Regions from separate parts of the Pseudomonas sp. KT_2_4 genome, predicted to be linked through region 2. Evidence: riboswitches for the same ligand, from Rfam matches in the RefSeq annotation. Region 2 holds a riboswitch; each other region holds the start of a gene.
What was found. A riboswitch is a leader RNA that binds a small molecule or an ion and turns the genes downstream of it on or off. The one in region 2 is predicted to bind cobalamin.
Positions count from the first base shown of each region.

Region 1: linked by a shared signal. The riboswitch ahead of cobW (cobalamin biosynthesis protein CobW) and the one ahead of AB9N64_RS08190 (ABC transporter substrate-binding protein) in region 2 are both predicted to bind cobalamin.
Region 3: linked by a shared signal. The riboswitch ahead of cobO (cob(I)yrinic acid a,c-diamide adenosyltransferase) and the one ahead of AB9N64_RS08190 (ABC transporter substrate-binding protein) in region 2 are both predicted to bind cobalamin.

Region 1 covers NZ_CP166962.1:455,213-459,592, forward strand. Annotated here, with positions in the region: gene AB9N64_RS02060 (M10 family metallopeptidase C-terminal domain-containing protein) at 68-1,435, shown strand; cobalamin riboswitch at 1,500-1,700, shown strand; gene cobW (cobalamin biosynthesis protein CobW) at 1,793-2,854, shown strand; gene cobN (cobaltochelatase subunit CobN) at 2,857-4,380, shown strand, end outside.
Region 2 covers NZ_CP166962.1:1,796,623-1,801,002, reverse strand. Annotated here, with positions in the region: gene AB9N64_RS08200 (ABC transporter ATP-binding protein) at 1-555, opposite strand, end outside; gene AB9N64_RS08195 (FecCD family ABC transporter permease) at 552-1,556, opposite strand; gene AB9N64_RS08190 (ABC transporter substrate-binding protein) at 1,553-2,563, opposite strand; cobalamin riboswitch at 2,678-2,871, opposite strand; gene AB9N64_RS08185 (DNA/RNA non-specific endonuclease) at 2,990-3,919, opposite strand; gene AB9N64_RS08180 (M4 family metallopeptidase) at 4,056-4,380, shown strand, end outside.
Region 3 covers NZ_CP166962.1:2,072,205-2,076,584, forward strand. Annotated here, with positions in the region: gene cbiB (adenosylcobinamide-phosphate synthase CbiB) at 1-94, opposite strand, end outside; gene bluB (5,6-dimethylbenzimidazole synthase) at 91-741, opposite strand; gene AB9N64_RS09495 (cobyrinate a,c-diamide synthase) at 738-2,129, opposite strand; gene cobO (cob(I)yrinic acid a,c-diamide adenosyltransferase) at 2,126-2,737, opposite strand; cobalamin riboswitch at 2,816-3,063, opposite strand; gene AB9N64_RS09505 (sorbosone dehydrogenase family protein) at 3,163-4,380, shown strand, end outside.

The DNA of each region.
Region 1 (4,380 bases), 1.3 Mb from region 2:
TTTTCGATAACTCAGAAGGAAACCCGGTTTATCTCCCCGCGCAACATTGAAATTAACGGTGGGCTTTATGCGACTTTCCAATACGCTGCAAAGTTTTCATGCGCCGCTTGCTGGCGATCAGCAATCAGCGGTGGCCGATGCGACCCTCAGGCCCAACGACCCCTCTGAATCGAACGTTGATAAACCCTCTTTCACGGTTGATCAGGCCGCGCGTCAAATCACTCGAACCGGCCATCGTTGGTTTGACGCCAATCGCGACGGCATCACGCAGATCTCCTATTCATTCAACAAGCACGCAAGAGGGCACACGGCGTTCAATGCGACCCAGAAAGAGCAGGCCCGGCGCTCGATGCAATCGTGGGAGGATGTCGCGAATGTTTCATTCCAGGAAGGCAGTCGTCGCCCCGAGGGGCTTCTAGCGTTCTCCAATAGCACGGACTACGAGGTCGCCTTCGGCCAGTATCCGGGCCAGGAAGGTAAAGTGCTGATCAATCCCCGATTTGGCACCAATACTAATCCAGCCTTGCACAACCATGGGCGAATGACCCTGACCCATGAAATTGGGCACAACCTGGGCCTGTTACACCCAGGCACCTATAATTTTGGTAATCCCAATTACCGCGATCACGCCTTATATGCTCAGGATACGCGGGCTTACAGCGTGATGAGCTACTTCGATGCACCTGAAGCGGGTAAACACTTCAATGGAAAGTTACCGTCGGCGCCGATGATGGATGATATCGCCGCTGCGCAGCGGGTTTATGGTGCCAATAACACGACGCGCAATTCAGATACCACCTATGGCTTCAACTCCAATGCGGGACGAGACTATCTGGAGTTGAACTCGCGTCACGATACGGCCTTGTTTTGTGTATGGGACGGTGGTGGTGTCGATACGTTGGACTTTTCCAAGTATCACCAAAACCAGACTATCAATTTGCGGGCGGAGTCCTTTTCGGATGTTGGCGGCCTGGTGGGGAATGTTTCCATTGCCAAGGGGGTTACGCTGGAGAATGCAATCGGCGGCTCCGGGCATGACTCGATCATTGGTAACCAAGCAAACAACGTGCTTAAAGGTGGGGCGGGTGCGGATCGACTCCGAGGTGCGGGGGGCGCTGACACCTTCGCTTACGACAATGCCAGCGACTCCACGCCGGAATATCCCGATCAGATTATGGATTTTGTCACGGGTGTGGACAGAATCGATCTGTCGAACCTGCTGGGCAACGCGGGGGTTGATGCCCTGAGGTTCGTCAGGCGGCTGACGGGCAAACCAGGTGAAGCGATTCTGGATTACAACCGTACGACTAACCTGTCTAGGCTGGCCATCGACCTCACAGGGAATGGCCGATTTGATTTTTTCCTCAAGGCTTACGGCCCGATCAATGTGCCCGACATCATCACCGCCAATCCTGGCAGGCAGCGCTACGCCTAGTTGGCCGCTGCCTGGACCGACTTGCCGGTAGGTGCTTGAGCATTGACCGCCTGCCGTGCACTGCGTAGCCTTGCACCCTCGAGGTTCTTCGGCCCAGGCCGAAGCTAAGAAGGGAACGCGGTTCAAGCCGCGGCTGCCCCCGCAACTGTGAAGGGTTCAGTTGACTGCCACGCCACTGCCGATAGGGCGGGAAGGCGCAGTCAGCGTTGGTCGCAAGACCTGCACACCCCAAGCCAGGAGACCTGCCTCGCCACTGATTTTCCAATTCAACCGGGCGGGGTGATCCGGTGACGAAATCCGCTGCTGCGCGCCGCCGCAGGGCCTGTCGTCCCGTATGCCCGCCCCAAAGGGCATCCGATGAAAACACTGGCCAAACTTCCCGTCACCATCGTTACCGGCTTCCTTGGCTCGGGCAAAACCACGCTGTTGCGCCATATGCTCGACAACGCCCAGGGCCGTCGCATTGCGGTGATCGTCAACGAGTTCGGCGAGCTGGGCATCGACGGTGAAATCCTCAAGCAGTGTTCTATCGGTTGCACCGAAGAAGAAGCCAATGGCCGCGTCTACGAGCTGGCCAACGGTTGCCTGTGCTGCACGGTGCAGGAAGAGTTCTTTCCGGTGATGCGCGAATTGGTCGCCCGTCGCGGTGACCTGGACCATATCCTCATCGAAACCTCGGGCCTGGCCCTGCCCAAGCCGTTGGTGCAAGCCTTCCAGTGGCCGGAAATCCGCAGCGCCTGCACCGTTGACGCGGTGATCACCGTGGTCGACAGCCCGGCCGTGGCCGCCGGTACCTTTGCCGCCTTCCCGGACCAGGTCGACGCCCAGCGCAAACTTGACCCGAACCTGGACCACGAGTCGCCGTTGCATGAGTTGTTCGCCGACCAACTGGCCAGCGCCGACCTGGTGATCCTCAACAAAAGCGACCTGATCAGCGCCGAAGACCTGGCCCGCGTGCGCCTGGAGGTCGCCGAAGAACTGCCGGCCGCGGTGAAGATCATCGAAGCCAGCAGCGGTCGCCTGCCCCTGGACGTGCTGATCGGCCTGGGCGCCGGTTCCGAGGAACATATCGACGGGCGTCACAGCCATCACGACCATCACCACGAAGGTGAAGACGACCACGATCACGATGCCTTTGACTCCATCTCCATCGACTTGCCCCAAGCCGATGAGGCGCTGCTGCTCGACGCCCTGACCCAATTGGTGGTGCAGCACGGCATCCTGCGGGTGAAAGGGTTTGCCGCGATCCCCAACAAACCGATGCGCCTGCTGGTCCAGGGCGTGGGCACGCGCTTTGACAAGCACTTCGACCGTGCCTGGGGCGCTGACGAAGCACGCACCACGCGCCTGGTGCTGATCGGCCAGGAACTGGACGCCGCCGGCCTCGAAGCGCAATTGCGCGCTGCCCTCAGCGTTTAACCATGCACCTGCTCAGGACCCAACCCGGTGGTTTCGTCGCGGACGACAATATAGCCGACCTTGGCCAGACCCCCGCTGAACTGGTGATCCTGTGCAGCGGCGATTCCAGCCTGGCGCTGCTCGCCGAAGCCGCCCAGCAATTGCCCGAGGATTACCCCAGCCTGCGCCTGGCCAACCCGATGCAGGTGCAGAACCATGCCTCGGTCGACCTGTACGTCGACGAGGTATTGCGCCACGCCAAGGTCATCCTGCTGTCATTGCACGGCGGCATCGGGTACTGGCGCTACGGCATCGAGCGCCTGGTGGAGTTGGCCGAACGCGGCGTCACCCTGATCCTGGTGCCGGGTGACGACCGTCCAGACCCGGAACTCAGCGGCCTGAGCACCGTTGCGGCCGAACACCGCGAGCGCCTGTGGCACTTCCTGCGCCAAGGTGGCCTGGGCAATGCCCTGGATTTTTACCACTGCCTGGCCAGTGCCCACCTGGGACGCGACTATGCCTGGGCCGAGCCGCAAGCGCTGCCGCGCACGGCGATCTATCACCCGCACAACGCCAATGCCCGCCTCAATGATTGGCACGCTGATTGGCCGGTGGCTGCGGTGCTGTTCTACCGCTCCCATTTACAGGCGGCCAATACCGGTTTTATTGATGTGTTCTGCCAGCGCTTACAGGCGGCGGGCCTCAACCCCTTGCCTGTCGCGGTGGCCAGTTTGAAAGAACCCGGCTGCCTCACGGTGGTCGAGGACCTGTTGGATGACGTGCAAGCCGCGGTAATTCTGAACACCACCGGCTTTGCCCAATCGAGCCCGGAAGCGCCGCATTTGCGCCCGTTTCGCCGTAATATCCCGGTGATCCAGGCGATCTGCGCCCAGGACAACCAGCCCGGCTGGCAGGCCAGCGAACAAGGCCTCGGGCCCCGTGACCTGGCGATGCACATTGCCTTGCCGGAGTTGGACGGGCGCATCATCAGCCGGCCGATCAGTTTCAAGGACCTGGCCTGGCGCAGCGAGCGCAGCCAGTCGGACGTGGTGTGCTACCGCGCAGCGCCCGAACGCATGGATTTTGTCGCTGAGCTGGCACGCCGCTGGGTCGAGTTGGCGCGGGTGCCCAATGCCGAGAAACGGATTGCGTTGATCCTCGCCAACTACCCGACCCGCGACGGTCGCATCGGCAACGGCGTAGGCTTGGACACCCCGGCGGCAGCGCTGAATATCCTGCGCGCCTTGCAAGCCGAGGGCTACCCGGTGGCGGAGCGGCTGCCCGACAGCGGCACCGCGCTGATCCATGAACTGCTCGGCGGCGTCACCAACGATCTCGACAGCCTCGACCTGCGCCCCTGCCATCAAAGCCTGAGCGTTGTGGAATACCAGGCGATGTTTGATCGTTTGCCGGCCTCCAATCGCCAGGCCGTGCTGGAGCGTTGGGGCGCGCCGCAAAACGATCCGATGTGCCGCGATGGCCGCTTGATGGTCGCCGGCCTGCGCCTGGGCCTGACCTTTGTCGGCATCCAGCCGGCCCGGGGTTAC
Region 2 (4,380 bases):
CAAGCCTTGCACGCCTTTGAGGATCGCCAGTTGATGTTGGATATCCAGGTGATTGGTCGGCTCATCCAGCAATAAAATCTGCGGGCGTTGCGCCAGGGCGCGGGCGATGTGCACGCGCTGGCGTTCGCCCCCCGAGAGGCTGCGCCAGGCGCGTTGGCTCAGGTGGGTGGCGTCTACGTCATGCAGGGCCTGGTGCACGATGGCGTCGTCTTCACGCGACCAGGGGCTCAATGCCGACAGCCATGGCGTGCGACCCAGGGCCACGGCGTCGAACACGCGGATGGCGTCGTCGGTGTCGGCCTGTTGCTCCACAACCGCCAATTGCTGCGCGATGGTGCGGCGCGACAACTCACCGAGCCGCTTGCCACCCAGGCGAACTTCGCCGCTGGCCGGCACACGCAAACCAGCCAGCAATTTGAGCAGGGTGGATTTGCCTGAACCATTGGGCCCGACGATACCGAGGGTTTCACCCAACTGCACGTCCAGGTCAATGTCACGCAGCAACTGCGCGTCACGCACTTTGAAGCCCAGGCCGCGGCAACTGAGCACGCTCATCGCGCATTCCTCCGGCCAATCAGGATCAGCGCAAACACCGGCGCGCCTACCAATGCGGTCACCACCCCCACCGGAATCACCTGGCCCTTGATCAAGGTGCGCGACAGCACGTCTGCAGCGATCAGAAACAGCGCGCCCCCCAAGGCGCTGGCCGGCAGCAAGCGCGAATGCCCGGTGCCAAGCAACAGGCGCACCGCATGGGGAATCACCAAGCCGACAAACCCGATGGAGCCGACGATGGACACCATCACCGCCGTCACCAGCGCGGCGCAGGCCACCAGCACAAATTGCACGCGGCGCACCGGGATGCCGAGGGAGGCCGCCGAGTCGCTGCCGAAGGTGAACGCATCCAGTGCCCGCCGGTGCCACAGGCACACCGCGAGCCCCACGACCGCCACCGGCACCGCCAACCACACCGACGGCCAGCGTACGCCGCTGAGGTTGCCCAGCAGCCAGAACATAATGCCGCGGGCTTGTTCGGAGCTGGCCGACTTGGTGATCAGGAACGCGGTCAGGGCATTGAACAACTGTGAACCGGCGATGCCCGCGAGGATGATCTGCCCGGTACCGCTGGACGATCCGCTGGCCCGCGCCAGCAGCGTCACCAGCGCAAAGGCCGCCATCGCCCCCACAAACGCGCCCGCCGACAACGACACCAGGCCACCGCCCACGCCGATCAAGGCCACGAGCACCGCGCCGGTTGACGCGCCGGCGCTGATGCCCAGCAGGTACGGGTCGGCCAGCGGGTTACGCAGCAGCGATTGCAGGATCACCCCGCACGTTGCCAACCCTCCGCCGCAAGCTGCGGCCAGCAATGCACGGGTGAGGCGGTAGTTCCACACCACGCCTTCGTCGATGGGGTCCAGTACGTAGCCGGCGCCCCAGAGTTTATTGGCGAGCACCTGCAGCACCACCTGCGGTTCGATAGCGGTTTCACCGATGGCGACGCCAGCGAGCAGGGCGAGCAGCAGCAACGCCAGGGCGAGTAGGGTGCGCATCATTGGCCCAGGTGGTAGCCGTCAATGGCGGCCGCCAGTTGTTCAAGGCCTTCGAAGGTGCGCAGGCTCGCCTGCAAGGCCAGAGCGTCGAGGATGATGATGCGGTTGTTCTTCACCGCGTCCATGTTGCGGGTCACGGGGTCGCTGCGCAGGAAGGCGAGTTTCTTTTCATGGTCGTCGGCCGGGTAGCGACGGCGATCCATGCGTGCGATCACCAGGAAGGTGGGATTGGCCTTGGCGATGGTTTCCCAGCCGACGGCGGGCCACTCCTCATCGGACTGCACCACGTTACGCAGGCCAAGGGCTTGCAGCATGAATTGCGGCACGCCTTTGTGGCCGGCTACGTAAGGGTCGCTGGCCATTTCGGCGCTGGAGAACCACACCAGTGCACTGGCTTGCTGCAAGCCCTTGCCTTGGGCCGTGGCGACGGATTTGGCCAGGCGCGCCTTGAGTTCGTCGGTCAGTTGTTGGCCGCGATCCTGCACGTCGAAAATCTGCGCCAGTTGCTGGAGGCTCTGGTAGATCGTCTCGATGCGAAAGGGCTCCAATCGCGTGCCATCGGCGCCCACCAGGTTGTCCTTGCCTTCGCAGTCGGACGGCAACAGGTAGGTGGGGATCTTCAGTTCATGAAACTGCTCACGGGTGCCGACCACGCCTTGGGGGCCCACCACCCATTCCAGCTCGGCGGCCACCAGTTGCGGGCGCTTGGCGAGTACGGCTTCAAAGCTGGGCTCGTTGTTGGCCAGGCGCTCGATGTGATCGTCCTGGGCCTTGTACTGCGCCGCCACGTTGTTGAACCACAGCGAAGTGCCGACCACCTTGTCGCCCACACCCAGGGCGTAGAGCATCTCGGTGGCGGCCTGGCCGATGGTCACGCTGCGGGCGGGGGCGTGCTGGAAGGTCAGGGTGCTGCCGCAGTTTTGCAGGGTCAGCGGGTACTGAGTGGGCGCGGCTTGCGCCAGGGCACACACACTCAAACCTGCGATCAGGGCGGTAACGCGTGGCAGCATGAGGCGATCTCCTTGTGAACCGTAGGTGCAGCAGGGGAGGTACGGCTCGGAAATACGCCCATGGGCGCTGCTGATACGCAGGGCCAGGATGTCCTTCCCGGACACCCCGCCGGTTAGTGAATTAGCTGGGCCGGCAGGTCTCCTGACTGATGCGTCGTCGCCATGCCCCGCCTTCCCGGACGTGGTCCAGTGGCATTCAAGGGCAGGCTCGGCATCTACAGTTGCGGGGGCAGTTTCGGTTCACGCCGCGTGCGGCGTTTCGAATTCCCTGTTAGTCCCATACGGGAACCGGCGGCCGTATGGTAAGCGATCATCCCTGTAGGAGCGAGCTTGCTCGCGAAGGTCGTCAACGATAACGCTGGGCACCTGATGCCCCGCGGCGCTTTCCTGGTCTTCGCGAGCAAGCTCGCTGCTACAAAAGAAGCGTCAGAGCCGAATATCCTGGGGGCCGCGGATCAGCGCTTCGATCCGGGTGCCTGTGGCGCGCTCTTCGTTGCTGAAGCCGTCGTAGTCGGCCAGGTTGGCGAAGCGGATGCCGGTCAATTGTTCGATCGCAATCACACTGCGCTGGTAGGTTCGCAGCGGGCCGAATACCAGGTCGAGTTGGCCCAGTTCGCGGCTCTGGTCAATCATGTAGGCGCTGGCGGACGGCTTGCCCTCGTCGCTGAGGTAGGCCACCACTTTCCAGAACGCCTTGGGGATTTTCACGCCACGGTAAAGTCGGTCGTCATCGGCGAACACTGGTCCGGTAAATACCGTGGCCCGGGCTTTCCAGCGCTGGGTGTTGTCGAGGATGTAGTCTTCGAGTTCCAGCCACGTCTTCTGGTTGAAGCCGCTCATCTGTGGCGAGCAGTTGGTGAAGTGAAAGGTGTCGAAGTTGGCGGTGGTCGCCTCGTCGCCCCAATTGGGATCCTGGCGCCGTACCAGGTGGCCGCGGTCCAGGCCATTGCCGGCATAGAGCTCTTCACCTACCTGCGCCTCCAGGGGTAGGCGACCATCGTAGGCCCAGGTGTCGTTGCTGCGGGTGATGTCTACATGCTTGGCGCCGTCGATATTCACCCCCACGTACAGCGCCAGTCGTCGAGAGCGCGACAGGGTGATGGAGAAATGCGTGTAGTCCAGACGCTTGGGTTGCACGTCGCCTGCCAGTGGCTGGTCAACCGTGGGCCATGGCACCACGAAGTCGCTGAGGAAGTCGTCGGCATAGCCCGCGCGGTTTTTGAGGTCCTTGGCTGCTGTGACACGCGGCGTCGCGGCTCTGGCTTCCAGCAGGCTGGGGCTGGCTGCGACCAATGGGCGCAGGTCGGCGAGCCTTGGGCGATGGGAAAGGTCGATGTTAGCTGTGCGGGCAGGCATGGGCATGTTCCTTATGGGCCTCGGATAAACACCACTGAAACACAAACTCATGACAATTTGGCCCAGGTGGCGAACTCAGGACTATCCTGAAAACCGTTACCCGGACGTTCATCACACGCCAAAAAGGAGCCAGCTCATGTGTGTTCGCCAACTGCGCAACCCGATTTTTTGCCTGATCCCGCCGTACATGCTCGACCAGATCGCCCGCCACGGGGATAAAGCCCAACGGGAGGTCGCATTACGCACGCGCGCCAAGGACAGCACGTTCCGCTCGTTGCGTATGGTCGCGGTACCCGCCAAGGGCCCGGCCCGCATGGCACTGGCCGTGGGCGCCGAGAAGCAACGCTCGATCTACAGTGCCGAAAACACCGACAGCCTGCCCGGCAAGCTGATTCGCGGCGAAGGGCAGCCCGCCAGTGGCGATGCCGCAGTAGACGAAGCCTATGACGGCCTGGGCGCAA
Region 3 (4,380 bases), 280 kb from region 2:
AATTGCCGAACGCCACCAGCGGATGCCAGCGCCTGGGCTCACCGAGCAGCGCATCCAGCGCCACCGCAGCCACACACAGCAAGGCCACACTCATTGACTCACTCCCCACGTGTTTTCATACAGCATGTCACTCAGCGGTCGCGGATCGGCCCAGCCTTCAAGCTGCAACATCGGTGCCGGGTAAAACTCGGCCACCGGCCCCAGGCACAGCACTGCAAGGGGTTTTGCGCCGGGTGGCAAACCCAGCAACTCGGCCAGGGCCTGGGGGTCGAACAGCGAAACCCAGCCCATGCCCAACCCTTCCACGCGCGCCGCCAGCCACAGGTTCTGGATGGCGCAGGAGAGCGAGGCCATGTCCATTTCCGGCAGGGTGCGGCGCCCGAAGATGTGGCGCTCGCGATCGTCCATCAAGGCGGCGACCAATACCTCGGCACAATCGTTGATGCCTTCGACCTTGAGCTTCATGAACGCATCGGAGCGCTCGCCCAATGCTTCGGCGGTGCGTACGCGCTCTTCTTCTACCAACTGTTGAATCTGGCTGCGCAACGAGCGATCGCTGATGCGGATAAAACGCCACGGCTGCATCAGGCCGACGCTGGGCGCCTGGTGCGCAGCGTGGAGCAGGCGCTGCAGCAGTTCAGGCGCGACGCTGCCACCGCGGAAGTGGCGCATGTCGCGGCGTTCGGCGATGGCGCGGTAGACGGCTTCGCGGTCGGCTTGGGGGAATGCGTTGTCAGTCATGGCCTCTTCGCGAGCAAGCCCGCTCCCACATTGGATTGGTTTGCAACTGGGTCAACTGTGGGAGCTGGCTTGCCTGCGATAGCGGTCTCAAGGTCGGGCGCAAACAACGCGGCCACCGCGCCAGGATTCGACGGAAAATAAAAGTGCACATAGGAGGCGGTCAAACGACCCTGTCGGTAAACCGCTTCAGCACCGCGCCCGCCGTTAGGGCTCAGGCCACGGGCAATCGGCGCCCATTCGGTACTAGTCAGGGAATGGTGATAGGTATGCCCGCGCAAGGTCCCCTCCGGCAGCTCGACGCTTTGCAGCGCCAGGGCCGCGAGTTTCTTCTGCATCACCGCATCGCCTTGCAACAAGCCAACCAGTTCGGCGCGCTCACCCTCCACATCGGTCAACGAGTCGAGCAGATAGAGCATGCCACCGCATTCGGCGAGCAGCGGTTTGCCAGCGGCGTGATGAGCACGAATGGCGTCCAGCATCGAGGTATTGGCCGACAATGCCTGGTGGTGCAGTTCCGGATACCCGCCGGGCAAATAGAGGCTGTCCGCTTCAGGCAATTGGCGATCATGGATCGGTGAGAAGAACTTCAGCTCCGCGCCCATTGCCCGCAACAGATCCAGGCTGGCGCCGTAGGTAAAAGCAAAGGCTTCGTCACGGGCCACGGCAATCCGCACACCGGCCAGCAAGGGTTCGGTTTCGATCACGTGCGGCGCGGCAAAGGTCACCGGCGGCGGCAGGGCCACTTCGCAACTGCTGCCCAACGCCTGGGCGGCGGCATCCAGGCGTATATCAAGGTCATTCAGTTCGCTGGCTTGCACCAGGCCCAGGTGGCGGCTGGGCAGTTCGATGCCGGTCTCGCGGGACAATGCACCGTACCAACGCAAGCCCTCAGTGAGGCTGCCTTCAAGCAATTGCGCATGGCGCAGGGTGCCGACGCGATTGGCCAGCACGCCGGCGAACGGCAGGTCGGGCTGATAGCGCGCCAGCCCCAGGGCCAGGGCGCCGAACGTCTGGGCCATAGCCGTGCCATCGATCACGCCCAGCACCGGTACACCGAAGTGCCGCGCCAAGTCAGCGCTGGAAGGCGTGCCGTCGAACAGGCCCATCACGCCTTCGATGAGGATCAGGTCGGCCTCCCCCGCGGCCTCCCAGAGCAGGCGGCGGCTTTCCTGCTCGCCCACCATCCACATGTCCAACTGGTACACCGGCGCGCCACTGGCACGCTCGTGGATCATCGGGTCGAGAAAGTCCGGCCCGCATTTGAACACGCGCACCTTGCGCCCCAGGTTGCGGTGCAAACGCGCCAACGCGGCGGTGACCGTGGTTTTGCCCTGGCCGGACGCCGGAGCGGCGATCAGTACGGCCGGGCAATGACGGGGCTGATTCAAAGTTCGACGCCTTTCTGTGCCTTGATACCGGCCTGGAACGCGTGCTTGAGCATGCCCATTTCGGTGACGGTGTCGCCCATTTCGATCAGCTCAGGCTTGGCGCCACGGCCGGTGACCACCACATGCTGCATGGGCGGGCGGGCTTGCAGGTCGCTGAGTACCTGGTCCAGGTCAAGGTAACCGTGCTTGAGGGCGATGTTCAGTTCATCCAGCACCACCAAGCCGATGGAAGGGTCATTCAACATGGCCCGGGACACTGCCCAAGCCGCTTCGGCAGCGGCGATATCGCGCTGGCGATCCTGGGTTTCCCAGGTGAAACCTTCGCCCATCACGTGAAAGCGCACCTGCTCGGGGAAGCGGCGAAAAAACAATTCTTCGCCGGTGCTGTTACGCCCCTTGATGAACTGCACCACACCGCACTGCATGCCATGGCCCATGGCCCGGGCCAACATGCCGAACGCCGAACTGCTCTTGCCTTTGCCGTTGCCAGTCAGCACCAGCAGCAGGCCGCACTCGTTGGGCGAATTGGCGATGCGCTCGTCAATCACGGCTTTTTTGCGCAGCATGCGCGCCAGGTGGCGTTCGTCGCGGTCGGGGGAATCAGTCATGGCAGCTCTCCGTTGGGGCTGGACAAAAACGGCGGGCAGGAAAAAGAAACAACAGACAGCCAAGCATCGCCCACCGTGATGCTGTTGGATGATCCAGGCCGGTCTCCGGGCTCATGAGTGGCGCTTTTGATAGCAAGCAGCCGAGGGCGCGCCTTCCCATATCGCACGCGACACAGTGGCAAACAGCACCGTCTTGACTCATTTACCGTTGCGGGGGCAGCGCCGGAATCGCGGCAGCACTGTGTACAAGTGCGCTCACTCACCGGCTTCCCTGTTTCACTCTGTCGACGCGCGCGCCACAGAGCACCTGGAACAAGCCGCGAAGGTTAGTGGGTTGGGGGTGGAGCGTCAATTAAAGCTGGCCTTGTACTTGAACCATCCGCCGTTCGTGCTTCTCTACCCCTACAGGTATCAAGGAGAAAACCATGCCTAAAACCCGACTCGCCCTACTGATCATGTTCGCCGGTAGCCTCGCTGCGTGCGGCGAAAGCTCGACCCTGCAGGTCGCCGACGGCACCGGGCCCTCGCCCCGGCTGCCGGAGCCGAACAAGACGTTGATCCCCACCGTCAATATCGCCCCGGCCATCGGCTGGCCCGAAGGCGCCAAGCCCGTCGCCGCCGCCGGCACCCAAGTGGCCGCATTCGCCGAAGGCCTGGACCACCCGCGCTGGCTCTACGTGCTGCCCAACGGCGACGTTCTGGTGGCCGAGACCAATGCACCGCCCAAGCCGGACGATGCCAAAGGCGTGCGCGGCTGGGTGATGGAAAAAGTCATGGACCGCGCTGGCGCCGGCGTGCCGAGCCCGAACCGCATTACCTTGCTGCGCGATGCCGACCATGACGGTGTGGCAGAAACTCGTACGGTGTTCCTGGAGAACCTCAACTCGCCGTTTGGCATGGCCTTGGTGGGCAACGACCTGTACGTGGCCGATTCGGATAAGTTGCTGCGCTTCCCCTATCAGCCAGGTGAAACCGCGATCACCTCCCCAGGCACCAAGGTGGTGGATTTACCCGGTGGCCCTTTGAACCACCACTGGACCAAAAATGTGGTGGCCAGCCAGGACGGCAGCAAGCTGTACGTGAGCGTCGGCTCCAACAGCAACGTCGGCGAAAACGGCTTGGAAGCCGAACAGGGTCGCGCCGCCATTTGGGAAGTCGACCGCGCCAGCGGCCAACACCGCATTTTTGCCTCCGGCCTGCGCAACCCCAACGGCATGGCCTGGGAACCTCAGAGCGGCAGGCTGTGGACGGCAGTCAACGAGCGCGATGAAATCGGCAGTGACCTGGTGCCGGATTACATCACCTCGGTCAAGGATGGCGGCTTCTACGGCTGGCCTTTCAGTTATTACGGCCAGCATGTAGATGTGCGTGTGACCCCGCAGAACCTTGACATGGTCGCCAAGGCCATCGCTCCCGACTATGCGGTAGGCCCCCATACTGCCTCGCTGGGGTTGACCTTCGCCGAGGGCAGCAAACTGCCGGCCCCCTTCAGTAATGGCGCATTTATCGGCCAGCATGGTTCCTGGAACCGCAAGCCGCACAGTGGCTATAAGGTGATTTTCGTCCCCTTCGAAGGGGGCCAGCCGAAAGGGCAACCGGTGGATGTGCTGACGGGGTTTCTTGATAGCGATGAGAAAGCCATG